Regions from separate parts of the Caballeronia sp. LZ032 genome, predicted to be linked through region 1. Evidence: predicted binding sites of a transcription regulator. Region 1 holds the regulator's gene; each other region holds the start of a gene.

Region 1 (10,553 bases):
AGACCGCGGCGAGCGAGATGCCCGCGACCGACGTGGGCAGCGCGAACGGCAGGTCGACGATGGCATCGACGATGCGCTTGAACGGGAAGGTGTAGCGCACCAGCACCCACGCGACGAGAAAGCCGAACACGGCGTTGATGAGCGCGCCGCCGAGCGCCGCGCTGAAAGTCAGCCGGTACGAGGCCAGCACGCGCGGCGACGTGACCGCGCGGACGAATTGGGCCCAGTCGAGCGTCGCGGTCTTCGCGAAGGTGGCCGCAAGCGGAATCAGCACCACGAGGCTCAGATAAGCCAGCGTGATGCCGAGGGTCAGGCCGAAGCCGGGCAAGGCGCTCGGCTTCCTGAATGTGAGGGTCGTCATCCTTGAGTCTTCCTTTTGCGCCGGGGGAGGCGCGTGCTGCCGGGTACTGCATGAACGACGCGCGGCGTCATGAGTGCGCCGCGTCGCCGGGACCCGTCCTTACTGCGGCTGATAGATCGAGTCGAACACGCCGCCGTCGGCAAAGTGCGTCTTCTGCGCCTTGGCCCAGCCGCCGAACGTATCGTCGATGGTGTAAAGCTTCAGCTTCGGAAACTGCTTCGTGAGCTCGGCCGGCACCGTCTTCGAACGCGGCCGATAGAAATTGCGCGCGGCAATCTGCTGGCCTTCGTCGCTATACAGATACTTGAGATACGCCTCGGCGAGCTTGCGGGTGCCGTGCTTGTCGACGACCTTGTCCACCACCGCGACCGGCGGCTCCGCCAGGATGCTCACCGACGGCACCACGATCTCGAATTTCTCCGGACCGAACTCCTTCAGCGACAGAAACGCCTCGTTCTCCCACGCGATCAGCACGTCGCCCTGACCGCGCTGCACGAAGCTCGTCGTTGCGCCGCGCGCGCCGGAATCGAGCACGCCTGCATTCTTGTAGAGCTTCGTCACGAAGTCCTTCGCGGTCTGCTCGTTGCCGCCCGGCTTGTGCTGCGCATACGCCCACGCGGCCAGGTAGTTCCAGCGCGCGCCGCCCGAGGTCTTGGGATTCGGCGTAACGATGGACACGCCCGGCTTCGCCAGGTCGTCCCAGTCCTTGATGTGCTTCGGATTGCCCTTGCGCACCAGGAACACGATGGTCGAGGTGTACGGCGAGGCATTGTCCGGCAGACGTTTCTGCCAGTCCGCGTTGACGAGGCCCTTGCCCGCGAGGGCGTCGATGTCGTACGCCAGCGCGAGGGTGACGACATCGGCCTGCAGGCCGTCGAGGACCGCGCGCGCCTGGCCGCCGGAGCCGCCGTGGGACTGCTTGAAGGTGACGGTCTCGCCCGTCTCGGCCTTCCACTTCTTCGCGAAGGCCTGATTGAAGTCCTGATAGAGCTCGCGCGTCGGATCGTAGGACACGTTCAGGAACGATGTCTCCGCGCTCGCGGACGCCGCCATGCCGATGCCCGCCGCTGTCAGCGCAGCCGCCGCGAGCAGGCGTCGCGCGCCCCGACCCAATCCCCATTTCAAGCTTTGCATTCCCCGTTCTCCGTCTTATCGAATTGACGGAATCAGTCTAACGACGCGTCTATATGATTAGAAATAATCGTTTGTCACTTTTTTATACGTGAAACTGCTAAGAAGCTTATTCCTCTACGTAGAAAGGGTGGCTGGGGCTCGAACGTGCTCGCTGCGGGCCTGCACAACCGAACTTAAAGTAAAGCTTGAAAAGCGCGGAATACTGTATAAAAATACAGTCACCTGTCCATCCATACAGTGCCCCAGGGGTCCGAGCCAGTGAACAAGACATCCAAACTCACCGCGCGGCAGCAGCAGGTGTTCGAGCTGATCCAGCGCGCGATCGAGCGTACGGGCTTCCCGCCCACGCGCGCGGAGATCGCCGCCGAACTCGGCTTCAGTTCGGCCAATTCGGCCGAGGAGCATTTGCGGGCGCTGGCGCGCAAGGGCGTGATCGAACTCGCGGCGGGCTCGTCGCGCGGCATTCGCCTGCTGAGCGACTCAGCGCGCATCGAGCGGCCGGAAGACGTGCCGCATCAGTTCACGCTGCCGCATGCGAGCATCATGCAGCTTTCGCTGCCGCTGGTCGGCCGGGTCGCGGCCGGTAGTCCCATCCTCGCGCAGGAGCACATCTCGCAGCACTACGCCTGCGACCCTGCACTGTTTTCGAGCAAGCCGGACTACCTGCTGAAGGTACGCGGGCTGTCCATGCGCGACGCGGGCATTCTCGACGGCGACCTGCTGGCCGTGCAGAAGCGCACCGAAGCGAAGGACGGGCAAATCGTGGTCGCGCGTCTGGGCGACGACGTGACGGTGAAGCGCTGGAAGCGTCATCGCGATGGCGTCGAACTGATCGCCGAAAATCCGGACTACGAGAACATTTTCGTGCGCTCCGGCAGCGGCGAGTTTGCGCTCGAAGGCATCGCGGTCGGCCTGATTCGCTCCGGCGAGCTCTGATATTCCGGCATACGCGGTGGTGAGCTTGGTGAGACCAAGCCTCAGAAAAGATTGAAAGTTTTTATGTTCCGCCTGTCTCACTGAGACAAGAAATGTCCTGGTAATAGCGGAATATCAACTCACCAACCGCAGCGACGCTCACCCGGGCGTTCAACCGAAAAAACCAGCATGACGGCCACCGTTCGCGGTGGGCCGCTGTGCGCCCTATCGTCTGGAGAGTCACCATGGAACGTTTCGCCCGCTTGTTGCCCTTCCGCCAATTCGGCCGTCTGCGTCATCTGCGCACGCTGATTTCGTGCGGCATGCCGCGCGCCGAAACCACGCCGGATCTCTTCGAGACGGACATGCCCGCACTGCCGTCGCGTCAGCCGGCGTTTGCGCGGGTTTCGCTGAACAGCGGCGTGCATGCGGAAGCAGCCGAACGCGCGCCGGTGCGCGTGTATCGCGGACAATCGCGCGTGATCCTGGTCGGCAAGATCGATGAAGTGTCGCGCATGATCGACCGCTGCATCGCGGAGGAAAGCGCCGGGCTGGCGGGCGGGATCCTCGCGTAAGCGGGTCCCGGCAGACGCCGATTTCGGGTTCGCGGGATTTATCGGGCCCTTGCGCGGTCAATCGGGATTCACGTTCCGCGCGAGGCCCTTTCACCGCATGTCCCGCACTACCCGCTCCATCCTGACCGCGCTCGTCGTCCTGATCGTCATCGGACTGCTGAGCTATATCTATGCATCGCCCTACATCGCGTTGAATCGCCTCAAGCGCGCAGCCGATGCGCGCGACGCGCAGACGGTCAATGAATACGTCGATTATCCCGCGCTGCGCGCGAGCCTCAAGGAGCAAGTCGCCGCCTTGCTCACGCGGCGTGTGGACATCCAGAAAAGCGGAAATCCGCTCGCCATCATCGGCGCGATGATCGGCGCGGCGGTCGTCGGTCCGCTGGTGGACACCTATGCCACGCCTGACGGCGTCGCGGCCATTCTCAACGGCATCCCGCCGCGCGGCACCCCCGGCGAACGCCCGCCGCCGGCCGGAACGAACGAGGCGGCGGTTTCATCCGCAGCACCGGCATCGGGCAGCGCCGCCCCGACACCCGAAGCCGCGCCGAAACCGCCTGCCACCACCGCGGGCTATCGCGACTTGAATACCTTCGCCGTGACCTATCAGCACGGCGCCGGCGACGCCCGTTACTCGGCCATCTTTCATCGCGATGGCCTCGTGTCATGGAAGCTCGTCGCGGTGAATCTGGACGGCTGAGGCGTTTCTGAAGCGTCGTTCAGGCGCCCGCTTCCGCCTTCACAGGCCGGGCCGCCATGGCGGCCTCTTCTTCCGCCTCGGTCGACTCACCCGCCTGACACACGGCGACCAGAATGCTGCACTTCACGCGATCGAGCAGCGGCGTGTTGCCCGCGCCCATCCACCAGCGCGCGAGTCCATTGCGGCAGCGGTGCCCGACGACCACCAGATCCACGTTCAGCTGTTCGGCGAGCGCCGCAATCTCGTCGATCGGATGGCCGAACGCGAAGTGTCCCTGCGCCGGCAAACCGCGTTCGCGCAACCAGTCGACGCCTTCCTGAAGGATGTCGCGCGCGGCATCCTCGAAGCGGCCACAGGCCATGTCGGTGAGCAGCCCGGCGCTCTGTGCGATGCTCGAGCGCATGTCGACGACGGCCAGAATGTGCGTTTCCGCCTTCAGGTCGAGCGCGAGATTCGCGCCCTGACGCAGCGCCTTGCGGCCCTCTCTGGAGCCGTCATAGCACAGCAGGATTTTTCGATAGCTATCCATCTTGACCTCCCTGGCCAGACTTGCCCTTGACGCCTGCGCTCCGGACCGGAACGAGGCGTGTGATGGCAATGCGATTTCCCGTGGTGTCGCATCTTCATGATCGTGTGTCCCCCGGGGCGTCACAACGGTGGAAAACGCTAACCGGATGCGTGCGCCGTGCATGCTAGCTGGCGTCGTGCCAGCCGTGCAACATCCTTGCCAGGCAGGCCTCGCGCGCTACGGCCGAAACAAAGCACGCGGCTTCCGCACGGATTCGAAACGGGCTTGCCGCTTGCAACAGCACGTCGAGCGCCACGCTGGTGCATTGGATTACACTAGCCCGCTGGATTTCCCATCGCTTTTTCCTCGCAACACGATTGCATGACTGATCAAACATTGCAGCAGCCATCGCGTGCCGGCCTTCACGACGATGCCGGCGCCTGCGCACCCGCCATCGAGTTCAGCGAGGTCAGGAAGCACTACGGCACGCGCACGGTGGTGGACGGCCTTTCGTTCGATGTGCGCCCCGGCGAGTGCTTCGGCCTGCTCGGTCCCAACGGCGCAGGCAAGACCACGACACTCAAGATGCTGCTCGGCATCACGTCGCCGGACAGCGGCTCGATCCGGCTCGTCGGCGAACCCGTTCCGGCGCGCGCCCGCTTTGCTCGCGAACGCGTGGGCGTGGTGCCGCAGTTCGACAACCTCGATCCCGATTTCACCGTCCGCGAAAACCTCGTCGTGTTCGGTCGTTACTTCGGCCTGAAGGGAGCGCGCATGGACGCGCTGGTGCCGTCGCTGCTCGAATTCGCGCGGCTGGAGAGCAAGGCCGATGCGCGCGTCGGCGAGCTGTCGGGCGGCATGAAACGGCGCCTCACGCTGGCGCGCGCCCTCGTCAACGACCCCGACGTGCTCGTGATGGACGAACCGACCACCGGTCTCGATCCGCAAGCGCGCCATCTGATCTGGGAACGGCTTCGTTCCCTGCTCGCGCGCGGCAAGACCATCCTGCTGACCACGCATTTCATGGAAGAAGCGGAGCGTCTGTGCAACCGCCTGTGCGTGATCGAGGAAGGACGCAAGATCGCCGAAGGCAGGCCGGGCGAACTGATCGAGTCGGTGATCGGCTCGGACGTGATCGAGATCTACGGGCCGGACCCGAAAGCCCTCGCCGCCGAACTGGAACCGCTCGTTGCGCGCATGGAAGTCAGCGGCGAGACGCTGTTCTGCTACGTCGATGACCCGCAACCCGTGCATGCGCTCGTCCGCGGGCGCGCCGGCGTGCGTTATCTGCATCGTCCGGCGAATCTGGAAGATGTGTTCCTGCGCCTCACGGGCCGCGAGATGGTGGACTGAACCGCACACGCTCATGAATACCTTCGATCAATCCAGCGCCAAGGCCAAAGCCGCGCGCCGGAAACAAACGCAAGCCCAGGCCGACAACCTCACGCCCCTCTCGAGCGCGCTGCCCGCCAACGCCACCCACTGGATGTCCGTGTGGCGGCGCAATTACCTGGTGTGGAAGAAGCTCGCGATCGCCTCGATGATCGGCAATCTCGCCGACCCGATGATCTATCTGTTTGGCCTGGGCCTGGGTCTCGGCCTGATGGTCGGGCATGTCGACGGCGTGTCGTATATCGCGTTTCTCGCGGCGGGCACGGCGGCGTCGAGCGTGATGATGTCGTCGAGCTTCGAGGCGATGTACTCCGGCTTCTCGCGCATGCACGTGCAGCGCACCTGGGAAGCCATCATGCACACGCCGCTCACGCTCGGCGACATCGTGCTGGGCGAGATTGTCTGGGCCGCCAGCAAGTCGGTGCTGTCGGGCGTCGCGATCATGATCGTCGCGGGCGCGCTTGGCTACGCGAGCTTTCCGTCGATGCTGATCGCGGTGCCGGTCATCGTGCTGACCGGGCTGGCTTTCTCCAGCACGGCGATGATCGTGACGGCGCTTGCGCCGAGCTACGACTTCTTCATGTTCTACCAGACGCTCGCGCTCACGCCGACGCTGCTGCTCTCCGGCGTGTTCTTCCCCATCGCGCAACTGCCCGCGCTCGCGCAGCACGTCACCCAGGTGCTGCCGCTCTATCATGCGGTGGAGCTGATCCGTCCTGCCATGCTCGGCCGTCCGCTCGATGGCTGGGCACTGCATGTGCTCGCGTTGTGCGCGTACGCCGTGGTGCCGTTCTTCCTGTGCGCCTGGCTTTTCAGGCGGCGCATGATGAAATGAAAACGGCGCCGGACCGCGAAGGTTCGGCGCCGCTGTTTCAAGCAGCCAGCGTGACGGCCGCTACTTCACCGGAAACTCGTGATGGCCGCCAAAGCCGAAGCGCATGGCCGACAGCATCCGCTCGGGGAACGACTCGGCGTCGCGCGAGCGAAAGCGCGTGTACAGCGCCGCCGATAGCACCTGCGCAGGCACCGCCTCTTCGATCGCCGCCTCGATGGTCCAGCGTCCTTCGCCGCTGTCGGCGACTTCGGCTGAATAGCGATCGAGCGAGCCGTCGCCGGCGAGCGCGCCCGCCGTGAGATCCAGCAGCCACGACGACACCACGCTGCCGCGCCGCCACACCTCGGCGACATCGGCGAGATCGAGTGAATAGCGCTCGTTCTCCGGCAGGTCGGTGGAGTCCTTGCGTTCGAGCACGTGGAAGCCTTCGGCATACGCCTGCATCAGGCCGTACTCGATGCCGTTGTGGACCATCTTGACGAAGTGCCCCGAACCGACCGGCCCGCAATGCATGTAGCCGTTCTCCACGCGCGCATCGCGGCCTTCGCGGCCGGGCGTCGCCGGGATGTCGCCGCGTCCGGGCGCGAGGGTCGCGAGAATCGGATCGATGCGGCGCACGATCGCCTCTTCGCCGCCGATCATCATGCAATAGCCGCGCGTCAGGCCCCACACGCCGCCCGACGTGCCCACGTCGACGTAATGCAGGCCCTGCTCCCGCAACTGCGCGGCGCGGCGGATGTCGTCCTTGTAGAAGCTGTTGCCGCCGTCGATGATCACGTCGTCCGCCGTGAGGATCTTGCGCAGGTCGCCGAGCGTGTCCTCGGTGATCTTGCCCGCCGGCAGCATCAGCCAGATGACGCGCGGCGTCTCCAGTTTCGCGACGAGATCGCCGAGATCCTTCGCGCCGGTCGCGCCCTCGCCCGCGAGCGTGGCGGTGACTTCGGGGTTGTGGTCGTACACGACGCACTGGTGTCCGTCGCGCATCAGGCGGCGCCCGATGTTGCCGCCCATGCGCCCCAGTCCCACGATGCCGATCTGCATGTCCGTTACTCCTTGCCGTTGGATTTCACACGTTCGAGCTGTTTCTTCGCGGCGTCGACCACCGCTTCCGGCGTGAAGCCGAACTTCGTCTTGAGCGCCTTCAACGGCGCCGACGCGCCGAACGTATGCATGACGATCTGCGCCCCGAGCCGGCCGACATAGCGGTCCCAGCCGAGCGTCGCCGCCTGCTCGACGCACACGCGCGCATGCACGTCTGTCGGCAGCACCGACTCCTTGTAGGCTTCATCCTGCTTTTCGAAGAGGTCCCACGAGGGCATCGACACGACGCGCGCCGCAACGCCTTCGGCCGTGAGCTTCTCGAAGGCTTCCACACACAGCGACACTTCGCTGCCGCTGGCCATCAGGATGACCTCCGGCTGCTTGCCGCCGTCGGCGTCGGCGAGCACATACGCGCCGCGCCGCACGCCTTCCGCCGAGCCGTACTTCGAGCGGTCGAACGTAGGCAGCGGCTGGCGCGTCAGCACGAGGCACGACGGTTCCTTGTTGTGCGTCAGCGCGACGCGCCACGACTCGCCCACTTCGTTCGCGTCCGCGGGGCGCAGCAGCGTGAGTCCGGGCACCGCGCGCAGCGACGCGAGCTGTTCGATCGGCTGGTGGGTCGGACCGTCTTCGCCCACGCCAATCGAGTCATGCGTGAAGACGTAGATGACCGGCACTTCCATGATGGCCGAGAGCCGGATCGGCGGCTTCATGTAGTCGCTGAAGATCAGGAAGGTGGAACCGTAGGGACGCATGTCGGACAGCGCCATGCCGTTGCAGACCGAGCCCATGCCGTGCTCGCGGATGCCGAAGTGCAGGTTGCGTCCCGAGTAGTCGTCATGTTCGAAGCTGCCGGCGCCCTCGAACTTGAGGTTCGTTTTCGTCGACGGCGACAGGTCCGCCGCGCCGCCGATCAGCCAGGGAATGCGCTGCGCGATCGCGTTCAGCACCTTGCCCGACGAGTCGCGCGTGGCGAGGCCCTTCGGATCTGCGTCGAAGTTCGGAATCGCGTCTTCCCAACCTTCGGGAAGCGTGTGATCCAGCATCTGCCGGGCTTCCTTCGCGAGTTCGGGATGGCTCTTCTCGTAGGCGTCGAAGCGCTGCTTCCATTCGGCATGCAGCTTCTTGCCGCGCGCGCCCATGCCTTCGGCGAAGTGCTGCATCACGCCGTCGGGCACGTAGAACTGCTTGTCCTCGGGCCAGCCATAGAACTTCTTGGCGAGCTTCACTTCGTCCTCGCCCAGCGCCTCGCCGTGCGCGCCCGCCGTGTTCTGCTTGTGCGGCGCGCCCCAGCCGATGATGCTCTTGACGATGATCAGCGTCGGCTTGTCCTGGGTCGCCTTCGCCTCCTTGAACGCGGCTTCGAGCGCGGCGCCGTCGTTGGCGTCATCGACGTGGAGCACGTTCCAGTTGTAGCCATGAAAGCGCGAGGCCACGTCGTCGCTGTAGGCGAGTTCCGTGTGGCCTTCGATGGTGATCGTGTTGCTGTCGTAGATCCACGTCAGGTTTGACAGCTTCAGGTGCCCCGCCAGCGATGCCGCCTCGTGCGAGATGCCTTCCATCATGTCGCCGTCGCCGCACAGCGTCCAGACGTGATAGTCGAACAGCGTGTCGCCGCCCTGGTTGAAGTGGGCTTCCTTCCAGCGCGCGGCCATCGCCATGCCCACGCTGTTGCCGAGACCCTGCCCGAGCGGACCGGTGGTCGTCTCGACCCCAGTCGTCATGCGGAACTCCGGGTGACCGGGCGTCTTGCTGTCGAGCTGACGGAAGTGCTCGATGTCGTCGATCGAGACCGCGGCCTTGCCGGTCGGCTTGCCGTGTTCGTCGACTTCCTTGACGCCGGTGAGATGCAGCATCGAGTACAGCAGCATCGACGCATGGCCGACCGAGAGCACGAAGCGGTCGCGGTTCGGCCACAGCGGCGCGTCGGGATCGTAGCGCAGGTGGTTCTGCCACAGGTGGAACGCCACGGGCGCGAGCGCCATCGGCGTGCCGGGGTGGCCGGAGTTGGCCTTCTGCACGGCGTCCATCGACAGCGTGCGGATGGTGTCGATCGACAGGCGATCGAGGTCTTTTGCTTGAGGTGATGCTTGAGACATGAGCGACGACTCCTTTGCGAAGAGCGCGCTGTGGCTTGAGGCGCCGCAGCGGGCAACCAGGACCATCGAGCAAGTGTAGTGCCTTGCAGCCGGCACGGCACCGCGAGTGATGCGAAGGACGCGCCGTGGCGCGCGGCGATGCGGCGCTACGGGCGTTCAGACGGCGTTGTTGATGCAGGATGCGGGCGCGAAGTGCTTCCTGTCCTGCCTTGTTACCTTGCGACGTGCGGCACTTCCAGCGGGTAATGTCTTCAAGCGGTTTTCCTGGAGGCCGGGCGATGAAGCGCCGAGGCCCGCCGCCGCGAGAACCTCCATGCTGACACATTCACGGCGTTGCCCGCAAAAAGCGTGGCAAATCCCTGAACGCACAGGAAATTCCGCGGCGCGTCCGGCCGACGCATCCGGAAACCTTCAGGGCGCAGGATTCGGCTGACGCTCGTGCAGCGCGTCGATTTCGGCCAGAATTTCTTCCGACAGTTCGATCTCCACGCTGCCGATGTTTTCCTTCAACTGCTCCATCGTCGTCGCGCCGATCAGTGTGCTGGTCGTGAAAGGCCGCTGATTGACGAACGCGAGCGCGAGCTGCGTGGGCGTGAGGCCGTGGCGCGCGGCAAGTTCGACATAGGACGTGATGGCCGCGACCGACTGCGGCTTGCTGTAGCGCTGGAAGCGCTCATACAGCGTGATGCGCGCGCCGGCCGGACGTGCGCCGCCTTCGTACTTGCCGGAGAGCCAGCCGAACGCCAGCGGCGAATACGCGAGCAGCCCGACGCCATCCCGGTGCGTGAACTCCGACAGCCCCAGTTCATAGGTGCGATTCACGAGGCTGTAGGGATTCTGAATGCTGACGATCTTCGGCAGCCCGGCCTTCTCGGCCGCGTGCAGGAACTGTGCGACGCCCCAGGGCGTTTCGTTCGACACGCCGACATGACGGATCTTGCCTGCCTTCACGAGTTCGGCGAGCGCGGCGAGGGTCTCCTCGATGGGCACCGT
Region 2 (10,553 bases), on a different contig from region 1:
AAGCGTCGGCGAAAGGGGCGAGACCGACCTTGTCGAGATAATGCAGCGCGCGTTCACGCGCTTCGGCGCGTCCCAGCTTGCGCGCGGCGCGCAGCGGAAAGGCCACGTTCTGCACGACGGTCTTCCACGGCGGCAACTGGTCGAATTCCTGGAACACGACGATACGGTCCGCACCCGGCCCGCGCACGCGTTCCCCGCCGATTTCGATCCTGCCCGCCACCGGCTCGATGAAACCCGCAACCGCCTTCAGCAAGGTGGATTTGCCGCAGCCCGACGGGCCGAGCAGCACGAAGCGGTCCGCGCCGTAGACATCGAAACTGACATCGTGCGTGGCCCGCACGATCTGTTCGCGTGTGCGGTATTCAAGCGAGACGTGCTCCACGCTGAGCAGCTTGCCGCTCGTCGAAGCATGCGCTTCGGGTGGCGGCGCATACAGCGCTTGAGGATTGGCGGCCATGTTTATTGTGCGGAGAGGCTGGAGAGGCAAACGCTTACGATAGCGGCGCACGCGCCCCGCGCGAACCAATCATTGCGCATAACCAATCCACCTCCGCCGATAAACGCGCGGCTCGTCTCAGCTGCCGTTCTTCGTCGCCGGATCCGTGAAGAAGTAGTCCTGCCACGACTTCGGCTCGTTCTTGATGACGCCCACCCGGTGCATGAACTGCGCAAGCCCGAAGGTGTTCTGCGGCGCCACCTTGAACTGCACCGCCGGATCCTTGATGACCTTGATCAGCAGGTCGCGGTCGAGCCGGGCCTGGTTCACGCGCAGATAGATATCGGCGGCCTTTTCCGGATGCTGCGTGATGAAGTTCGCCGCATCGGCAAGACCCGCGACGAACGCGCGATACGTCTTCGGGTTCTCGTTGCGGAACTTCTCGGTGGCGTAGAGCACGGTCGCGGAACTCGGGCCCCCGAGCACATCGTAGGAATTGAGCACGATGTGCGCCTTCGGATTGCCCGCGAGTTCCTGCTGCTGGAACGGCGGATTGCCGAAGTGCGCGTTGATCTCCGTGCCGCCCGCGATGAGCGCCGCGGTGGCGTCGGGATGCGGCACCGCTTGCGTGTACTTGTCGAGACGGTCGTAGGCCTTGTCGCCCCAGGTCTTCGCGGCGGCATATTGCAGCACGCGCGATTGCACCGACACGCCCACCGCCGGCACCGCGATGCGGTCCTTGTCGGTGAAGTCGGCTATGGTCTTCACGCGCGGATCGTTCGACACGAGGTAGTAAGGGAAATTGCCCAGCGACGCCACGCCCTTCACATTCTGGCGGCCATGCGTGCGGTCCCAGATGGTCAGCAGCGGACCGACGCCGGCCGCCGCGATATCGACAGAACCAGACAGCAACGCGTCATTGACGCTTGCGCCGCCCGAGAGCTTCGCCCATTCGACCTTGATGTCGAGCCCTTCCTTCTTGCCTTCCTGCTCGATGAACTTCTGGTCGCGCGCGACGTTGAGCAACAGATACACGACGCCGAACTGCTCGGCCACCCGCAGCGTGCCCTCGGCCCGCGCGCCCGCCGACGTCACGCCCAGCGCGAGCGCGAGCGCTGCGCCAAGTGCGCGCGCAGCGCCCTTCCCTTTGCGAGACTGCATCGATAAAACCCCGTGATTCAATGAATAGTGTTTGATGTGGACCGGTCAGAAAGGCGCGTCGCCTTCGATGGTCGTGCGATACAGCTTGCGGCGCTGATCGTCGGGCGTGCCGGCCGCGAGATGCATCACCGAGCGGTTGTCCCAGAACACCATGTCGCGCGCCTGCCATTGATGGCGATAGATAAATTCCGGCCGCGTGCTGTGCGCGAAGAGTTCGGCGAGCAGGGACTGGCTTTCGTCTTCAGGCAAGCCGATCACGCGCGTGGTGAAGTGCTCGCTCACGAACAGCGCGCGGCGCTGCGTTTCCGGATGCGTCCGCACGACGGGGTGCGTCACCGGCTTGACCTGGGCAATCTGTTCCGCCGAAAGATTCGGCCGCCACGGGCTGCGCTTCTGCAATTCGGCGTACTTGGCCAGATAGGTATGCTCGGCCACGCGCCCGTCCACCGCTTTTTGCAGATGCGGGGGCAAGCTGTCCCACGCGAGATGCTGGTTGGCGAACAGCGTGTCGCCGCCGACCGCCGGCAGTTCCTGCGCATGCAGCAGCGAGCCGAGGCTCGGCTTGTCCTTGTACGACAGGTCCGAATGCCAGAAATGGCCGGCATCGCCCAGGCCGATCGGCTTGCCGTTCTCGGTGATGTTCGAGACGATCAGCACTTCCGGATGGCCCGCGAGCCCGAACTGATGCAGCACGTGGATCTGCAGCGGCCCGAAGCGCTTGCTGAACGCCACCTGCTCGTCTGGCGTGATGCGCTGGTCGCGGAACACGAGCACGTGGTAGTCCAGGTGCGCGCGATGGATGCGCGCGAAATCAGCTGCCGACAATGGCCGCCACAGATCGAGCCCGAGCACTTCGGCGCCGAGCGGGGCATCGAATGGACGGATCTCGATGGGTTGATCGGCGGCGGATGCCTGAATGTCGGCGTCTTGAGAAGCGGTCAGGGTCGTCACGGTCGAATGGTTCGAATCGGTCACTTCGGGGAAGCGAACAATCTAGCGTGCGGCACAGCAGCCTACAACGAAGCATCTGACATGTGCTTATCTGCGCGCGTCATAAGCCTGTCGCGCCGGCTCACTCGCCGGGGGCGTCGAACGGCAGTTCCACCTGCATCGGTTCGACGGGCGCGCTCTCGTCGTGGCCCGCCAGCGCGCTGACGCGCACGCCGAGCAGACGAATGCGCCGTTCGAGCACGATGCGCTTCAGGCATTCGGTCGCGGCGCGGCGAATCTCGACGGGATCGGCCGTCGCGACCGGCACGGTCAGGTCGCGCGTGACGGTGCGGAAGTCGTCGAAACGCAGCTTGATGCCCACCGTGCGGCCGACATAACCCTTGCGCTGGAGATCGTCGGCAACGCGCGTGCAGAGCGCGGTGAACTCGGCGGACAGCGTCGCACGGTCCTGCTTCGGATGGAAATCGCGCTCGAAGGTGGTTTCGCGGCTCATCGACTTCGGCGTGGAGCTGGTGACCACGGGCCGGTCGTCCTCGCCTTGCGCGATGCGGGCCAGCCACGCCGCGTAAGTGCGGCCGAAGTGCGTCTGCAGCAAGCCGGGATCGGCGGCGGCGATGTCGCCCACCGTATGGATGCCGAGCGCCGCCAGCCGCTCGTTCGCCTTCGGCCCGATGCCGTTCACCTTGCGCGCGGCGAGCGGCCAGATGCGGGTGGGCAGGTCGTCCATCGTCAGGATGGTGAGGCCGTCGGGCTTGTCGAGTTCGGAGCCGATCTTCGCGAGCAGCTTGTTCGGCGCGATGCAGATGGAACACGTCAGCCCGGTGGCCTCGTGCACGGCATCCTTCATGCGGCGGCCGATCTCGGCGGGCTCGCCGGGCAGGTCGCCGACATCGATATAGATTTCATCGATGCCGCGATTCTCGATCTGCGACGTAAAAGTGGCGACGGCCGCCTTGAAAAGCCGCGAGTAATGGCGGTACGACTCGAAATCGGTGGGCAGCAGGATGGCGTCCGGCGCGAGTTGCGCGGCCTTCATCATGCCCATCGCGGAAAACACGCCGAACTTGCGCGCTTCGTAAGTTGATGTGGTGACGACGCCCCGCCCCGCGTAGTCGCGCAGCCGGCGAAAGCGGCGCGTGCCGTCGGGCAGCGTTTCCGGCGTGGCGCTGCGGCCGCCGCCCACGACCACCGCCATGCCCCGCAGTTCGGGATAGCGCAGCAGCTCCACCGATGCGAAGAACGCATCCATGTCGAGATGCGCGATGCGGCGCGGCGCCGGATGCGGAGCTTGCGGGTTCATCGGCGCGGCCGGTGCGCCGCGTCCGATGCGCAAACGACAGGTTTCAACGCATGGAACATGGGAGTGCGCGTTGCGCGGCGCTGCGAAAACGAGGGATGGCGCTACTGTACATTCATACAGTGATTTGCGCTAGGGAGGCTGTCAAACGGCAGCAGGATCGCTTACTGAAAATGCCCGTGACACAGCATCCAAAGGAAGACAAACCTCCCGGCTGGTGATGGGCTGATGATGAAACCCGCCAGGCGCAACCTCGGCGGCGAGGTACGTTATGGATATGAGAATCGAAAAGCTGGCGTTCCAGACGCCGCCCGCTACGCCGTCGCGGGGCGGGCACGGCTCCCGTTGCACGCTTGCGCGCGGTCAGGACCATCGCCGCTGAGCGCCCGGGCCAGGAGCGTGCCTCACTCCGGCGTCCGCTTCTCCGCGAGCGCCCGGCGGCAATCGTCGAACACCTGCCGCACGACATCCGATTGATAGTTGAGGTCTTCGCTGTCGAGAATCTCTTCGACGGCATCCCGCGCCCAGTCCGCTTCGAGCAGCGCGCAATGCTGCGTGGCGATGTCCCGCGCGATGGCCGCGAGCTTGGCGATGGTCAGCCAGTCGGCCAGCCGCTGATGCCGGTCCAGCCACTTGTGCGCCGCCTGCACGTGGAAGGTGGCGGCCGGCCAGACACCGTTCAGGTAGAACGCGCCGAGGCTGCCGCACGTGAGCCAGCAGAGCAACTCGATGCGATCGCGGGCACTGAGGGTACGGGGCACATCGTTCATGGCGGCCTTCACGAAGACGATCGATGAATGCGCGAAACGCGCAGCGTTCCGCTTGAAAACCCGCTTTGAAACCGTATGAAAGACGATATCACGGGATGGTGCGGCGCGGCAGTGCGTTCACGCTGCACGGCCCCGCCGACAGTGCGCTGGCGAACGCTGATGCATGCCATGGGAAGCGCATTGCGCATGCCCGCGCGCGCTCATTCTTCGCTAATGGACGCGGCCTAATCTGCTCCTGTCGGCCCGCGGTACAGGCCATTAATCACGACGGGAGTCCATCATGTTCGAACGCTTCTCGAAGTCACTCGGCAGCTTCTTTTCCAGCCACGACGCGCAGGAAGACTATCTGTCCTCCTCCACCGATCTCGCCGACCTCGAACGCCGCATGCGGCAGGTCGAGGAACAGGATCATTCGTACAGCATGCATTTTTGCGGCGAGATCGGGCATCACGGCGACCGGCGCTGAAACCTGCGCGTGGCCCAGTGCGTTACCTGGTGTCCTCGTGGCCGGCCTGTCCGAGCATCACGGTCCAGCCGAGCCCGCGCACGTTGCGAATCACGCTCGCGCCGAATTTCTTGCGCACGGAATGGATGAGCACGTCCACGGCGTTGCTCTCCACTTCCTTGCCCCAGCCGTACAGCCGGTCTTCCAGCTGGTCGCGCGAGAAGATGGTGCCGGGACGTTCGAGCAGCGCATGCATCAGCGCGAATTCCCGCGCCGACAGCACGCCCGACGTTTCGCCACAAGTGAGCGTGCGCTGGTCGAGATTGAGGTTGATGGAATCGTCCCCGAGACGGGACACCGCGTAGCCCGCCTTGCGACGCAGCACGGCGCGGATGCGCGCGAGCAGTTCCGGCATGTCGAAGGGTTTGAGCAGATAGTCGTCGGCGCCGAGATCGAGGCCCTGGACGCGCGTATCGAGGTCGTCGCGTGCGGTGAGGATCAGTACCGGCGTCGCGTTGCCGGCCGAGCGCGCCTGCCGCAGCAGTTCGATACCGCTCATGCCCGGCAGGCCGAGATCGAGCAGCACCACGGTGTAGTCGGCGGCGCCCAGCGCCTCGCGGCCCGCCTGGCCGTCACGCACCCAGTCGACGGCATAGTCCGCGTCCTTCAAGGCCCGCATGAGGCTCGTGCCGATCTGGATGTCGTCTTCGATGAGAAGAATGCGCATGCTCTACCCCGCCCCGTGAAATCCAACGGACCGCACGGCGCCGCCATGCGGACAGGAATGACGCGCCTCGCGCGCCGGCATTGCAACGGGACGATGCACCCCGCGTGTCCCGCAGCGAATGCATTGTAATCGGCGCAAGTTGCGCCGTCTCGCGCCGTCTCGTTCAGGCGCAGACGGGATCGGGGGCGGTCAGGTTTTCCGTGACGGCCTCGGTCACGAAGCCGATCGACGCGACGATCCCCGATTGCCCGTCATCGCGGTTGCGCAGCATGACGTCGCCGCCGTAGCGCGCGGCGATCGCCTTGACGATCGACAGCCCGAGCCCGCTGCCCTCGATATCCGGACAGGCCCGAAAGAAGCGGTCGAAGACGCGCGGCAGCAAGGCCTCGTCGATGCCCGGCCCGGTATCGATCACGTCGATCCACACCCGTTCGCCATCGCGCCGCATGCGCAGGTCGATGGTGCCGCCATCGGGCGTATAGCGCACCGCGTTCGACACCAGGTTCTTCACCGCCATGCCCAAGTCCGTCTCGATGGCCCGGACGTGCGCGCTTACCATCTCCTCGGCGCCGATATCGAGGCCACGGGCGATGGCGATCGGCAGGACATCGGCGACCGCGCCCGTCACGACTTCCGACAGATCCACGCGCGCGAGCGGCGCGGCGCCGTTCACGGGCGCATCGGCGCGCGCCAGACGCAGCAGTTGCGCGATCAGCTTGCCGCTGCGCGCGATGCCCTTGCGCAGTTCCTGGAAGCGTTCTTGATTGCCCGGAGCGATATGCGGCGCCAGATTGTCCGCCTGCAACTGCAGCGCGGTGAGCGGCGTACGCAGCTCGTGCGCGGCATCGGCGATGAACTTGCGCTCCTTGTCGATGGCGCCCGCGAGACGTTCGATCATCGTGTTGATCGACTCGATGAAGGGCTTGATCTCGGTCGGCACGCCGACCAGCGACAGCGGCTGGAGATGGCTCGTGTCGATGCCCTGCACCTCGCGGCCCAGCTCGGTCAGTTGCCGCAACGAGCGGCGCACGACCAGCGCGACCAGGATCCACACGAGCGGCAGCAGCACGACCGTGGGCCACAGCGCCAGGGTGGCGGTTTCCTCGGTCAGGTCGTGGCGCACCGAAGCGCGCTGGGCCACCTGGATCGTCATGGTCGGCTCGCGGCGCGTGTAGATGCGCCAATGCTCGCTGTTGGCGACCACGTTGGAGAAGCCCGGAGCTGCATCGCGCGGAAAGCGCAGCGACGGCTCAGTGGTGCGGAACGGCACCGCCTCGCCCGGCTTCCACACGACCACCACCACGTCGCGGTCATCCTGACTGCCGCGCGACGGATTGGCGGGAATGCCCTCGGCGAAACCGTCGCGCATGCGCGTCGCCACCTGCACGAGACGCGTGTCGAGCAGTGCGTTCGTGCCGGCCTGGCTCAGCTTGTAGGAACTCACGCCCTGAATCACGCCGATCACGGTCACAAGAATGCCGAGCGCGATCACCAGCTGGTTTTTCAGCGATTTGATCATGCGAGTCTGCCGTCTCCGGAAGGAACGGGGCGCGCCTGCGGGCGCGGGTTCTGCCGGTTCGATTTTAGGCGACATTCGCGGGGATTCCGGTAGGAAAGGCAACATGTAGAACACGAGGGCGCCAGGCGCCGCGGTAAAAAGTGCGCCAGCCCGTCGGGGCCGGCGCCAAGGCTGAGGAGAGTCGAGATGTGAACGGACTGGGGAAGTACTTGGGGGAGCACCGTCCATCCACGTAATCCAGCGTAGCGGCGAAGAATTAGCGATTAATGAGGAGCGCGACTTCGGTCTCACAGGGTTGAACCTGGTCGAACCGCGCGTTTGATCCTCGCGGCCGGCGCAAGCAGCATCGGCCGGCACGGGATAACATTGCACGGGTCGCCAGTTCACCGGCAACGCCGCTCCGGACGAAAGCCAATTGCAAGAATAATCACAGGCCGGGGCATCGCCGCTGTCTCTTCCATTCACGTGCAGGACCCGCAAGTGCGCAGCTGCATCGGTTGCGCGGCGGGTGGCGCGTCTTTCGACCACCGCATGTCACAGTCCCGTCAAACCGTTCGTCCTCTCGTCATTGCCGCCGTCATGGCTTCGATGGCCATGGTCGCGATCGAGGCCACCATCGTCTCGACCGCCATGCCGCAAATCGCCACGCAGCTCGGCGGCCTGAATCTCTACAGCTGGGTGTTCTCGTCGTTCCTGCTCACGCAGACCGCGCTCACCGTGGTGTTCGGCAAGCTCTCCGACATCTTCGGGCGCAAGCCAGCCGTGCTCACGGGCATCGTGATCTTTCTGATCGGCTCGGTGCTGGCAGGCTTTGCGTGGTCGATGCCCGCGATGATCGTGTTCCGGCTGATCCAGGGCGTCGGCGCGGGCGCGATCCTGCCAGTGGCGCTGACCGTGGTCGGCGATCTCTATCCGGCGCGCGAACGCGGCAAGGTGCAGGGCTATCTGGCGAGCGTGTGGGCGGTGTCGGCGGTGCTCGGGCCGATGGTCGGCGGCCTCCTGATCCGCCAGTTCTCGTGGGCGTGGATCTTCTGGATCAACGTGCCGATCGGCATCCTGGCCGCCGCGCTGTTCGTGTTCTTCCTGCACGAGGAAAAGCGCCATGACCGTCCGGCGATCGACCTGGGCGGCGCGTTCCTGTTCACCGCCGCCGTCGCCTCGCTGATGATGGCGCTCACCGACGCGGGCCGTGCGAGCAATGTGCGCGTCGGCGTGGAACTGGCCGTGCTGCTGCTGAGTTGCGTGCTGTTTGTCTGGCAGGAACGCCGCGCCGCCGACCCGATGATCTCCTTCAGCCTGTGGTCGCACCGTCCGATCGCGGCCAGCAACGCGGCGACCTTGCTCGCCGGCATGGCGATGATGGGCCTCACCACCTTCCTGCCGATGTACGTGCAGGGCGTGATGCACCGCACGCCGGTCGAAGCGGGCCTCGCGCTCACGATGATGATGATCGGCTGGCCGAGCGGCGCGACCTTCACGTCGCGCACCTTCACGCGCATCGGGCTGCGCCGTCTGCTGATGATCGGGCCGGTGTTCATTCCGCTCGGCTCGGTGCCGTTCGTGCTGTTGGGACCCGAGTCGAGCCCGGTGTGGGCGGGCGTGGGCTCGGCGATCGTCGGCTTCGGCATGGGCATTACGAGCGTGTCGTGCCTGATCCTGATCCAGGAGATCGTGCAGCCGCTCGAACGCGGCAGCGCGACCGCGTCGAACCTGTTCTCGCGCAATCTCGGCAACACGCTCGGCGCGGCCGTGTTCGGCGCGGTGCAGAACTTCGGGCTCACGCACACGGACGGCCTGCCTCCCGTCCATGCCGATCAGCTCAAGGCGCTGCTGACGTCCGTGACCGGCGACTTCGCCGCCAACGAGGACATTCGCCTGGTGCTGCATCATTCGCTGCACCTGACCTTCACGGCGATGTTCGTGATCGCGCTGGGCGCCGTGGTGTCGATGCTGTTCATGCCGAAGATCGATTTGAGCCGGAAGCGCGAGTCGGTCGGGGCCGTGGGCGCGACCGATGCGGCGAATGCGGCAAAGAACGCGGCGAACCAGGCGTTCCACTGACGCGCCGCCGCCGATGGTCATCTCGACCCGCTTCATCAGCCGCATCACGCTGTTGCGCGACAAGGCGCCGTCGTTCGATGCCTATCCGTTCTCGCTGCCCGCCGTGCGCGGGCTGGACACGCTGGAGCCGCATCCGAAGGTCACGTTCCTGGTCGGCGAGAACGGCTCGGGCAAGTCTACCCTGCTGGAAGCCATTGCCGTTTCGATGGGCTTCAATCCCGAAGGCGGCTCGAAGAACTTTCGCTTCGGCACGCGGGTTTCGCACTCGCCGTTGCATGAATACCTGCGCATCGCAAAGGGCGTGAAGCGGCCGCGCGACGGTTTCTTCTTGCGCGCCGAGAGCTTCTTCAACGTGGCCACGCAGATCGAGGAACTCGACGCCGAACCGGGTCTCGGCGCGCCGGTGATCTCGTCGTACGGCGGCCGGTCGCTGCACGAGCAGTCGCACGGCGAGTCGTTCCTGACGCTGCTGATGGAGCGTTTCGGCGGGCAAGGACTCTATCTGCTCGACGAACCCGAGGCAGCGCTGTCCCCGCAGCGCCAGCTTGCCGCGCTGGCGCGCATCCACGACCTGACCGCCGACGCCTCGCAGTTCATCATCGCCACCCATTCGCCAATCCTGATGGCTTACCCCGAAGCGTGGATCTACCAGTTCACGGCGGACGGCATCGAACGGGTCGCGTACGAAGACACCGAGCACTTCAAGGTGACGCGCGCGTTTCTGGCCAACCCGGAACGCATGCTGCGCACGCTCTTCGACAACACCGACGGCGAAGACTGAACGCCCCTCAGTCCTGCGACTCCAGCAGCGGGCTGGCGTGCTTGACGGTGGCGAGGCTCGTGCTGGCGGGTTCGCTGTCGGCGGCCAGTGCGCGCGAATCGGAGAGGTAACGCGACAGCAGCGCGTTGTCGTCCATGTACAGGTTCTGCGGGTCGTGGCCGCGGATGAGGGCGTAGCAGCCGGCGGCCAGCGCCACGGCCAGGACAACGCCGATGAGTTTTCCGATCATGATCGTGCTCCTGAGGGTTTCAAGGTTCACTTCATGGGCCTCGTCGCACTGCCTGCCACAGGCTCGATCTCCCGAAATGTGCACGCAGTGTACGTTTGCACCCGCGTGATGAAATCCCCCCGGAAGCATGACTCCGAAGCGGTGGCGCCCGTCACACGTCGTCCTGAACCGTCACG
Region 3 (10,553 bases), on a different contig from region 1:
CTCGACCATCAACGGAACCAGATGAAATGTGAGCGCGGCGAAGGTCGCGTAGTAGGTTGTGAAGCACAGCGCGAGCGCCCAGAAGGTAGGCGTGCGCAGTGCACGTCGCGTTGCCGCAGCATCGACCGCCATGCGCTCCGCGCTCGGCTGGGAAGCGTTCGGGTCGATTCGTGAGGAGCGGATCGCGACGACATGAATCGGCAGGCAAATGATTAGATTGCATGCGGCCAGTGCCACGAGCGCGAGACGCCAACCGGCCACATCCACGAGGAACTGCGTGACCGGAATGAAAACCGTGCTCGCGAATCCCGCAACGAGCGTCACCAGTGTGATCTTGGTCTTGTATCGCAGCGGATAGCGATGCGTGAGCACGGCGAAGAGCGGGTCATAGAAGGTCGCCGCCATCGACAAGCCCAAGCCGATCCACGCTATGAAGAGAATCGTGAGCGACGATGTGGCCGACCACATAAGCAGCATGGCTGCCGCGATCAGCGATCCAATGGCCATGACCCGACGTCCGAGCCCGTGGTCGATCCATTTGCCCACCGGATACGCCGCGAAACCCGAGACCAGCAGTCCGAGCGAGAGGGCCGCATTCGTGGACGTGCGGCTCCAGCCCATCGTCTGCTCCATGGGTACGACCAGCAGCGAAAACGAATAGTAGACCGAGCCCCACGACACCAGTTGGGCGAGCGCGAGCGCCCAGGTGGCCAGTGATTCGGCGCGATCCGTCGAATTACTCGACTTCACTGTCGTCGGTGTCGGCGTTCTGTGTGCTGTGCTCATGGCTCATTGCTGCATTGGCGAGGACGGAAACTGATGCCGGGGCCTTCTCTTTACGCTCGCTGTATCGGTTGGTCAGGTAGTCTGAGCGGTCGCGCACGAGCAGCGTGAACTTATACAGCTCCTCCATCACATCGACCACACGGTCGTAGTACGACGAGGGCTTCATGCGACCGCTCTCATCGAACTCCTGGAACGCCTTGGCTACCGAGCTCTGATTGGGAACGGTCACCATTCGCATCCAGCGGCCGAGCACGCGCAAAGCGTTCACCGCGTTGAAGGATTGCGAGCCGCCCGACACCTGCATGACCGCGAGTGTGCGCCCTTGCGTCGGCCGGATGCTTCCGGAGTCGAGCGGCAGCCAGTCGATCTGGTTCTTGAACACGCCGGTCAGCGCGCCATGTCGTTCCGGGCTGCACCACACTTGGCCTTCGGACCAGATGGACGCTTCGCGCAATTCGACGACCTTCGGATGGTCAGCGGGCACGCTGTCGGCGAGTGGCAGACCATGTGGATCAAACACTTTGGTCTCGGCGCCCAACTGGCGAAGGATGCGCTCAGCCTCGAGTGTCAGCAAGCGACTATAGGAGGTCGGACGGAGCGAACCGTAGAGCAGCAAGATGCGCGGCGGATGATCCGAGATCGTCCGGGGTTCGAGCTTTGTGAGATCGGGCGTGTCGAGATGAGAAAGACTGACGTTCGGAAGATCGGTGGACATCGTATGAAATGGGCTACGGGGTGATGGGGCGTGAGAGCAAAATCGCTGTGGCCGGGCACAGTTCAACGGCCTGGCGCGTGGCGAGGATCGCGGCAGGCGCGGTCTCGCGGCTCACAAGCTTGAATCCGGTCGTCTCGAAGAAGGCTTGTGCGTCAGTCGTGAGGAGCCACGCAGTTCTGGCGTCCGCGTCGAACGCCTTACGCAACAGCGCGGCAACCAGAGTCTGTCCGATGCCTTTGCTTCGACAGCCTGGCTCGACTGTCACCGAGCGGATCAGCACATCGCGCCCGTATTGTTCGAAGCCACCGTATCCGACGTGCGAACCGGCAAGCGTCGTGAACCCGAAAAAGCGGCGCTGCGGTTCGTTGAGGTCATCGACCGGGAGGCCGTCACGGACCAGGGCCGTGACCAGACCGGCGTCACTTCCGACGGTCTCGTGTGCAATGATGATGGCTCTCACACTCGCTCCTCAGGCCGTCTCGTACCAGCGCTGCGAGCGATTCACGACGCCAACCACGAGCAGCATGACTGGCACTTCGATCAGCACGCCAACGACTGTCGCCAGCGCCGCGCCAGACTGAAACCCGAACAAGCTGATGGCGGTGGCAACGGCCAGTTCGAAGAAATTGCTCGCGCCGATCAGACTCGACGGACCCGCCACGCAGTGCGCGACCCCGAGCTTGCGGTTCAGCAGATAGGCCAACCCGGAGTTCAGAAACACCTGAATGAGAATGGGGACTGCAAGCATCGCAATGACCAGCGGCTCCCGGACGATTGCTTGCCCCTGAAACGCGAACAGCAGCAACAGCGTGGTGAGCAGTGCGCAAATCGAATAGGGTCCGAGGCGCGACACCGTGCGGTTGAAGTGGGCCTCACCCTTCGCGAGCAGCACGCGACGCAGCAACTGCGCGATAACAATCGGGATGATGATGTAGAGACCCACCGACGTGATGAGTGTGTTCCAGGGAACAGTGATGGCGGATAGGCCAAGGAGCAGCGCCACGATCGGTGCGAACGCAACGATCATGATCGCGTCGTTCAGCGCCACTTGCGACAAGGTGAAATAGGGATCGCCCTTGCAAAGCTGCGACCAGACGAACACCATCGCCGTGCAAGGGGCGGCGGCCAGCAAAATGAGGCCGGCAATGTAACTGTCGAGTTGCGCTGCAGGCAGCCAGGGAGCGAAGACGTGGCGCACGAAGATCCATCCGAGCAGCGCCATGGAGAAAGGCTTGACCAGCCAGTTCACGAACAGCGTGACGCCGATCCCGCGCCAGTGCCCCTTGACCTGCGCCATCGCACCGAAGTCGATCTTGATGAGCATCGGGATGATCATCACCCAGATGAGCACGCCCACCGGCAGATTGACCTGCGCCACTTCCATGCGACCGATAGCCTGAAACAGCGACGGCAACCATTGGCCCAGCGCGATGCCCGCGACGATGCACAGCGCAACCCACACCGTCAGGTATCGTTCGAAGAAGCCGATGACCGGACGGCTCGCGCGAGCGACCGAATCAGTGCTGCTCATTGGATTCCTCGGCGGGACGTTCGCCAATCGCGCGCACTTCCTTCTGGGTTGCATTGCGATCGAGTACGTATAACGGCAGGTTCACAAACTGGCTCACCCGCGTCAGAATCTGCCGATAGACCTTGGTGAAGACCGCGCGCTTCTCTTCGTCGCTGCCCACGAATGCGGCAGGGTCTTCAAAACCCCAGTGCGCGGTGATCGGCTTGCCGGGCCATATCGGGCACACCTCGCCAGCCGCCTGGTCGCACACGGTGATCACGAAGTCCATTTGCGGCGCGTCCGACGCACCGAATTCATCCCAGCTCTTACTGCGCAGCCGGGCCGTGTCGTAGTCCAGCGAGTCGCAGCGCTCGAGCGCAAACGGATTGACCGCGCCTGACGGGTGACTGCCTGCGCTGAACGCGTGGAATCGGCCCTTGCCGAGCGTGTTAAACAGCGCCTCGGCCATGATGCTTCGGGCGCTGTTGCCCGTGCAAAGGACCAGAATGTTGTAGGTCTTGTCGTTCACGTGTTGCTCCGATTGAGATCTGCGCCCGCGCAGCAGGCATTTGAAGAAACGCGGGTTTCGCGCGAACGATCGCGCGACTCTCCATAAACAGGGGCGTGCTCAAGCGTTTGAAACGTCTCCCATGGGACGCCCTGTGGGTCCACGGTCCAGGTCTTATCCGACTTTGCGTAGCAGCAGGTCGTCGCCGTCTGATTCGTGACAGGCAATTCAGCGCTTGCGAAGCGCGCTCGCATCTCGGCGAGTTCCTCGTCCGATTCGACCTGAATGCCAAGGTGATCAATGCCAGGCTTTACGCCACGCTGCGAAATAGCGAAGTTGACCTTCGGATCGCTCAACTCCCATTTGCGGTAGTCCGACTTCGATACCGTCGGTTTCGCGCCTCCAAACATGGCGACGTAGAACCGGGTGCTCGCATCAATATCTTCGACAGCAACGTGGATGTGCATGCGTTTCATGATTTAGCTCCTTGGCACTGCGACACACCTTGAACGGAACAGCCAGCGCCGGCACAGCAGTTCTCGGTCAGAAACCCGAGCAGTCCGTTCATCGCATCGAAGTTGGCTGAATAGAAGATGAACCGTCCCTTCTGTTCGCTGTTGACGAGGCCCGCATGCGACAGGTCTTTAAGGTGAAACGACAGGCCAGACGGCGAGAGGCCAAGCTGCTGAGCGATCTCACCAGCCGGCATGCCTTCGGGGCCCGCGACAACCAGTGCGCGGAAGATCGCCAGGCGCGATTCATGAGCGAGCGCGCCGAGCGCGCGTACAACGAGGTTCGAGTCCATGGCGGCATCATAGACCTGTCGATTCAAAGATTCAAGTAATCTTGAAACGACACAGCGACGGTGCGTGGTCGATCAATTAGGGACGGGAAATAGCGAGCGGAATCGAAGAAGGTTGGACTCGACGTCCAACCGGAAACTCAAACACTTGGGCTAGAATATCTGTATATTTATACAGTACTTCTGGAGCCAAATCGTGAGTCGGACTGCCTTAGCCGCACAGCAGTTACGCACGCCCGAGGAACGGGCGCGCTCCATCGATGCTGCGCTCGACACAAATATGTATTCGGAGTCGGGGGGAATAACGCTCTGGCGCGGGTCTCAGCTCGCGCGCGCCTACGGCAAGACGGTCGACACGGGCTACGCGGCGCTCTCGACGGAGTTGCCTGGCGGCGGATGGCCGCTCGGGTCGCTCGTCGAATTGCTGGTGCAGCAGCCCGGCGTAGGTGAGCTTCGCCTGTTGCGCCCGGCGCTCGCCGAACTCAGCCGCCGGCCGGTTGCGCTACTGCAAGCACCCCACGTGCCCAATTCGCTCGCGTTCTCCTATTTGGGATTGCCGCTCGACAAGCTGATCCAGTTGCGTGCGCCGAAGACCGCCGACGCCCTCTGGTGCGCCGAACAGGTGCTGCGGGCACGAAGTTGCGGCGCGTTGGTCTTCTGGCAGCAGCACATTCGCGCCGAGGCCCTGCGGCGGCTGCATCTCGCGGCGCAGGCGACGGAGACGCTTTTTCTCCTTGTCCGGCCGCTCGCCAGCGCAGCGGATGCGTCGCCGGCCACGTTGCGGCTAAGTGTGCGTTCGGCCGATGGCGGCATCGTCGTCGACGTCGTCAAGCGACGAGGACCGATACGAAACGAGACGCTCAGCGTCGCCCTCCAACCCTCACCGATTCTGCTCAGCCCTCATGGCCGTACTCGTCGCCATTCACCTGCCCCGGCTTTCGCTGGAGGTATTCCGTCCAAGGTGGTCGCCTAGGACGGCGAACGGCTGCGTAGTGCTGGACAAGGACAAGGTCGCCATCGCCGACGCGGTGGCTCGGGAGGCGGGCGTCTCGCTCGGGATGAAGCGCGGGGGCGTCGTGACGCTCGCGCCCGATGCGCTCGTCTACGACCGCGCGCCCGTGCGCGAGCAGGACATGCTGCGCGAGGTCGCGCTCGCCCTGATGCGCTTTTCGCCGATGGTGGCCGTCTGTGAAGAAGATACGGTCGTAGTCGATGTGTCGGCGAGCCTGCGTCTTTTCGGCGGCATCCTGCGGATCTGCCATCAGATCAGGCAGATCGTCGACGCCGTGGGCGTGAGCGTGCGCATGAGCGTCGCCCCGACCGGTCAGGGCGCCTGGATGCTCGCCAAGCGCGGGCATCGCCGCGTGCTCAAGATGCGTTCCCTTGAGCGTGAGCTCGACTCGCTGCCATACCTGGTCGTGCCGGAAATCCGCCGCTTCGCCGACTGGTTCGCCGGGCTCGGATGCCGTGTGCTCGAAGATATCCGGCGCCTGCCGCGCGCCGGGCTGAAAAAGAGGTGTTCCGTGGAGTTGCTGGATTCGTTGGACCGCGCCTACGGGCTGTCGCCGGAACTGTACGCGTGGCTGGATGTGCCGCCCACGTTCAGCGCCCGCGTCGAACTGCCCGACCGGGTCGAACATGCCGAGGCGATTCTGTTCTCCGCTCGCCGGCTCGTCGTGCAGCTATGCGGCTGGCTGAGCGCGCAGCAACTCGCGCTCACGCACGCGAGCGTGACGCTCGAACACGAACGCGGACGCGAGGCGATCGAGCCGACCACGATCGACCTGGCGCTCGCCGAGCCGACCTGGCACGAAGAACATCTCGTGCGGCTGTTGAAAGAGCGCTTGGGGCGGGTCGAACTTCCGGCGGCTGTCATCGCCGTGCGGCTCACCGCGACCAAAGTCCAGGCCGCCGAACCGCCCACTGATACCCTCTTCCCGGACCCCGGCGGATCGGCGGAGGACCACAATCGTCTGCTGGAACTGCTCGTCGCGCGTCTGGGACCGGAGAACGTGCTGCGCCCCGCGCCGACCTCGGATCACCGGCCGGAACACGCGAACCGCTGGGTATCGGTCCAGGATGCAGCCAGGCCCGAAGCGCCGCCCTGCGACCTGCCCCGCCCGACGTGGCTGCTCGAAACGCCGCTGCGTCTGATGATCAAAAACCACCGGCCGTTCTACGGATCGACGCTGAAACTCGTTTCGACGGGCGAGCGCATTGAGGCCGGCTGGTTCGACGGCGATCTGGCGGCGCGCGACTACTTCGTCGCCGAAGCCGCCGACAAGAGTTGCTACTGGATCTACCGCGAGCGCCCGAGCGCCACCTCGGACGAAGTGCGCTGGTTCCTGCACGGCCTCTTTGGATGACATGAGCCAAACCCCGTGGATTCGCCTTTCTCCGCCCTGCCCGCCTATGCGGAGCTCTTCGCCTTTTCCAATTTCACGTTCCTGCATGGGGCGTCGCGCGGGGAAGAACTCGTCATGCGCGCGTCGCAGCTTGGCTACTCGGGTCTCGCCATCACTGACGAGTGTTCGCTCGCAGGCGTCGTCCGCGCTCATGTGCAGGCGAAGGAAGAGAAGCTGCCGCTCGTCATCGGCTCGTATTTCAAGCTGGTGCACGCCGACAAACGCCCCGCCTTCGGGCTGATTCTGCTGGCTCAGAACCGCGATGGTTATGGCAACCTGTCCGAGCTGATTACACTCGGCCGCATGCGGGCGGCGAAGGGCAGCTATCTGCTGACGCCGCAGGACATCGCGCGTCCGGAAAAGACGTATGCGCATCTGCGCGGCATGCCGAATTGCCTCGCGATCCTCATTCCCGATTTCCCTGCGAACGAAGACGCGCTCGCCGCGCAGCTCGAATGGATGAAAGCGACCTTTCCGGCTCGGGCTTGGGTGGGACTGACCCTGCATCAGCGCGCGATGGACGATATCCATCGCGGCACGGTCGAACACCTTGCCTCCCGGCATCTGGTGCCAGTCGTCGCGACCGGCAACGTCGTCATGCATGTGCGGTCGAGAAAGCCGCTGCAAGACACGATGACGGCCATTCGCCTCGGCAAGCCCGTCGCGCAATGCGGCTACGATCTCGCGCCCAATGCCGAACAGCACCTGCGCTCGCGCCTACGGCTCGCCAACCTGTATCCCGAGCACGCGCTGACCGAAACATTGAGCGTGCTGGAGCGCTGTACTTTTTCGCTCGACGAACTCAGGTATGAATATCCCGACGAACTGGTTCCGCCAGGCGTTACGCACGAGGCTTACTTGCGGCAGGAGACGTATGTCGGTGCGCATCGGCGGTTTCCGCACGGCATCCCGCACGCGGTGCAGGAACAGGTCGAGCACGAACTGCAATTGATCCGCGATCTCGAATACGAGGCGTATTTCCTGACGGTCTATGACATCGTGCGCTTTGCCCGCAGCCAGCACATCCTGTGTCAGGGCCGTGGGTCCGCGGCGAACTCCGCCGTGTGCTATTGCCTCGGCGTGACCGAAGTCGATCCCTCGCGCGGCAACATGCTGTTTGAGCGATTCATCAGCAAGGAGCGCGGCGAGCCGCCCGATATCGATGTCGATTTCGAGCATCAGCGGCGCGAGGAGGTCATCCAGTACATCTATCGAAAGTATGGACGCGACCGCGCGGCGATCGCGGCGGCGGTCTCCACGTATCGGCCTCGTGGCGCGCTGAGGGAAACGGGCAAGGCGCTGGGCGTCGACCCGCAGATCGTCGACCGAGTCGCGAAGAGCCATCAGTGGTTCGACAATTCGCAGGACCTGTTGCAACGGTTCGGCGAGTCGGGGCTGGACCCGGAGAACCCGTTGATTGTCGCGTGGGCGTCGCTTGCGGGGCAGATACTGAATTTCCCACGCCACCTGTCGCAGCATTCGGGCGGTTTCGTGATTAGTCGCGGCAAGCTCACGCGGCTCGTGCCCGTCGAGAACGCCGCGATGGCCGATCGCAGCGCCATCCAGTGGGACAAGGACGATCTCGAAGCGCTCGGGCTGCTCAAGATCGACGTGCTTGCGCTCGGCATGCTCTCGGCGATCCGTCGCACGCTCGACATCGTGTCCGAGCAACGCGGCGAGCGTTTCGAGATGCAGGACATTCCTGTCGAGGACCCCGTCACCTACGAGATGATTTCGCAGGCGGATACGATCGGCGTGTTCCAGATCGAATCGCGTGCGCAGATGTCAATGCTGCCGCGGCTCCAGCCGAGGACCTTTTACGATCTCGTGATCGAAGTCGCGATCGTGCGGCCGGGGCCGATTCAGGGTGGCGCGGTTCACCCCTATCTTCGCCGCCGGCAGGGGTTCGAGCCTGTCACCTACCCTAGCGACGCGCTCAAAGTCGCGCTCGGACGCACGTTGGGCGTACCGATTTTCCAGGAGCAGGTGATGCAGGTCGCGATCCTCGCGGCGGGTTTCACGCCAGGCGAAGCGGATCAGCTCAGGCGCGCAATGGCGGCGTGGAAGCGCAAGGGCGGCTTGCAGAAGTATTACGACCGCATCGTCAACGGTATGCGCGAGCGCGGGTATAAACAGGACTTTGCGGAGGCCATTTTCGAGCAGATCAAAGGCTTCGGTGAGTACGGCTTTCCCGAGAGCCACGCGGCGAGCTTCGCCCTGCTGGTGTATGCAAGCAGTTGGCTGAAATGTCACGAGCCGGCTGCATTTCTCGCCGCGATGCTCAATTCGCAGCCGATGGGCTTTTATTCGCCCTCGCAACTCGTCCAGGATGCGAAGCGGCACGGCGTGCAGGTGGCGCCCGTCGATGTGACGATCAGCGGCTGGGATTCCGTTCTCGAACGTCGTGAAGGAGAGGCGGCGGCCGTGCGGCTCGGCTTGTCCTTGCTCAGAGGGATGCGCGACGGCGCGGCGGAGCGGATCGAAGCCGCACGCGCGGTCAGGCCGTTCCTGAATGTCAGCGATCTCGCGCGGCGCGCGCAACTCGACCGGCATGATCTTCAGGTGCTGGCGAGCGCCAACGCGCTGGCGTCTCTCGCGGGAAACCGTCGCGAGGCGTTATGGCAGTCGGTCGCGGCTGTCCCCGACAAGGACATGCTGGCCGGCGCCCGCCTGGAAGACGACACACCGGTACTCGGCGCTCCCTCTGAAGCGGAAGACATCGTCAGCGACTATAAGTCGACCGGACTCACACTCGGGCGTCACCCGCTGGAGTTGCTTCGCCCGATCCTGCTCGAGCAGCGCCTGATCCCGGCATCGACGCTGCGAACGTATCCGAATGGTGGGCTCGCGCGCGGCTGCGGCCTTGTGACCGTCAGGCAGCGACCCGGCACCGCCAAGGGCGTGATGTTCGTGACGCTCGAAGACGAGACGGGCAATGTGAACGTGATCGTCTGGCCGTCATTGCTCGAGAAACAACGAAAAGAAGCGCTCGGCGCATCGCTGCTCGCGGTCTACGGCACCTGGCAATGCGAAGGCGAAGTGCGCCACCTCGTCGCGCAACGGCTTGTCGACATGTCGCATTTGCTGGGCGGATTGACGACGGTCAGCCGGAACTTCTGCTGACAATCCCCAAGCACGGGATGGCCAGCAGATCGCTGGACTGCTCACGAACCTCCTGTACCGGCCAGCGCGGGAAGCCCGAGCGCCGGAGCCAGCGTCTTATAGTCCAGCAGAAAACGCGGATCGCCCGCTGCCTCGCGCGACATCCATTTGGTCAACTCTTGCCGGCATGACTCGGCTTCCATCCGAACGAAGCAGGTCGAGCGCTTCGGCATCATGCTGGCAGCCCAATAGAACTTGAAGAGCGTCTGCCGCTCGGAGGCATCCATTTCCAGGGCCTCCGGATCGTGACCTGAAAGCCACTGCTCGACCTTCACGCGCAGCGAAGCTTCCGATTCATTCGGTCCATACGAGAACATGTACGCGCCGCCCGCCTGTGCCGTTTGGAAATCATCAAGCACGATTGCCAGCACGAATCGCGCGGCTTGCGGGTTGATCTTGAGGTCTGCTGCCTGAGCGCTGCCCGCCAATTGCAACCAAGCGACGGCGAAGCCGATTAATCTGCTGTTGATCCACTTAGACACAACCGGGCCGTAGGTTTCGTTAAAGACACATCTTCCCGTAGCTTACGCCCGGCAGGCGGATCTGCCGACTTTTTGTACGACTCCGCCGAGACCCTGTCGACAGGGACGAGGATCTAATGCAATCGTGTCCAGCTCATTCAGAAGCAAAGGCAGGAACAAATAAGCGAAACCTCACGCTAAATG

What was found. Region 1 encodes LexA, which represses DNA repair genes until DNA is damaged. Its sites were predicted from a motif close to ACTGTATNNNNATACAGT; they were not measured.
Region 2: a site for LexA is predicted at 3,952-3,969, ahead of dinB (DNA polymerase IV). Genes of this name have one in related genera too.
Region 3: a site for LexA is predicted at 4,483-4,500, ahead of imuA (translesion DNA synthesis-associated protein ImuA). Genes of this name have one in related genera too.

The regions. Positions count from the first base shown of each region.
Region 1 is NZ_JARUXP010000001.1:1,328,257-1,338,809, reverse strand. Features, by position in the region: gene cysT (sulfate ABC transporter permease subunit CysT) at 1-361, opposite strand, end outside; gene QCE69_RS06285 (sulfate ABC transporter substrate-binding protein) at 461-1,495, opposite strand; gene lexA (transcriptional repressor LexA) at 1,754-2,431, shown strand; gene QCE69_RS06275 (hypothetical protein) at 2,656-2,985, shown strand; gene QCE69_RS06270 (DUF2939 domain-containing protein) at 3,083-3,685, shown strand; gene QCE69_RS06265 (universal stress protein) at 3,705-4,214, opposite strand; gene nodI (nodulation factor ABC transporter ATP-binding protein NodI) at 4,575-5,546, shown strand; gene QCE69_RS06255 (ABC transporter permease) at 5,560-6,420, shown strand; gene gnd (phosphogluconate dehydrogenase (NAD(+)-dependent, decarboxylating)) at 6,481-7,461, opposite strand; gene tkt (transketolase) at 7,467-9,560, opposite strand; gene QCE69_RS06240 (NADP(H)-dependent aldo-keto reductase) at 9,972-10,553, opposite strand, start outside.
Region 2 is NZ_JARUXP010000004.1:222,908-233,460, reverse strand. Features, by position in the region: gene QCE69_RS29070 (ABC transporter ATP-binding protein) at 1-457, opposite strand, end outside; gene QCE69_RS29065 (ABC transporter substrate-binding protein) at 575-1,597, opposite strand; gene QCE69_RS29060 (TauD/TfdA family dioxygenase) at 1,643-2,539, opposite strand; gene dinB (DNA polymerase IV) at 2,670-3,848, opposite strand; gene QCE69_RS29050 (hypothetical protein) at 4,250-4,615, opposite strand; gene QCE69_RS29045 (DUF3563 family protein) at 4,896-5,081, shown strand; gene QCE69_RS29040 (response regulator transcription factor) at 5,104-5,787, opposite strand; gene QCE69_RS29035 (ATP-binding protein) at 5,951-7,306, opposite strand; gene QCE69_RS29030 (MDR family MFS transporter) at 7,838-9,367, shown strand; gene QCE69_RS29025 (AAA family ATPase) at 9,381-10,148, shown strand; gene QCE69_RS29020 (hypothetical protein) at 10,156-10,377, opposite strand; gene QCE69_RS29015 (alkaline phosphatase D family protein) at 10,529-10,553, opposite strand, start outside.
Region 3 is NZ_JARUXP010000005.1:255,151-265,703, forward strand. Features, by position in the region: gene QCE69_RS35795 (MFS transporter) at 1-786, opposite strand, end outside; gene arsH (arsenical resistance protein ArsH) at 737-1,501, opposite strand; gene arsN2 (arsenic resistance N-acetyltransferase ArsN2) at 1,515-1,961, opposite strand; gene arsB (ACR3 family arsenite efflux transporter) at 1,971-3,032, opposite strand; gene QCE69_RS35815 (arsenate reductase ArsC) at 3,019-3,540, opposite strand; gene QCE69_RS35820 (ArsI/CadI family heavy metal resistance metalloenzyme) at 3,537-3,995, opposite strand; gene QCE69_RS35825 (metalloregulator ArsR/SmtB family transcription factor) at 3,992-4,324, opposite strand; gene imuA (translesion DNA synthesis-associated protein ImuA) at 4,518-5,294, shown strand; gene QCE69_RS35835 (DNA polymerase Y family protein) at 5,224-6,687, shown strand; gene QCE69_RS35840 (error-prone DNA polymerase) at 6,703-9,849, shown strand; gene QCE69_RS35845 (hypothetical protein) at 9,891-10,370, opposite strand.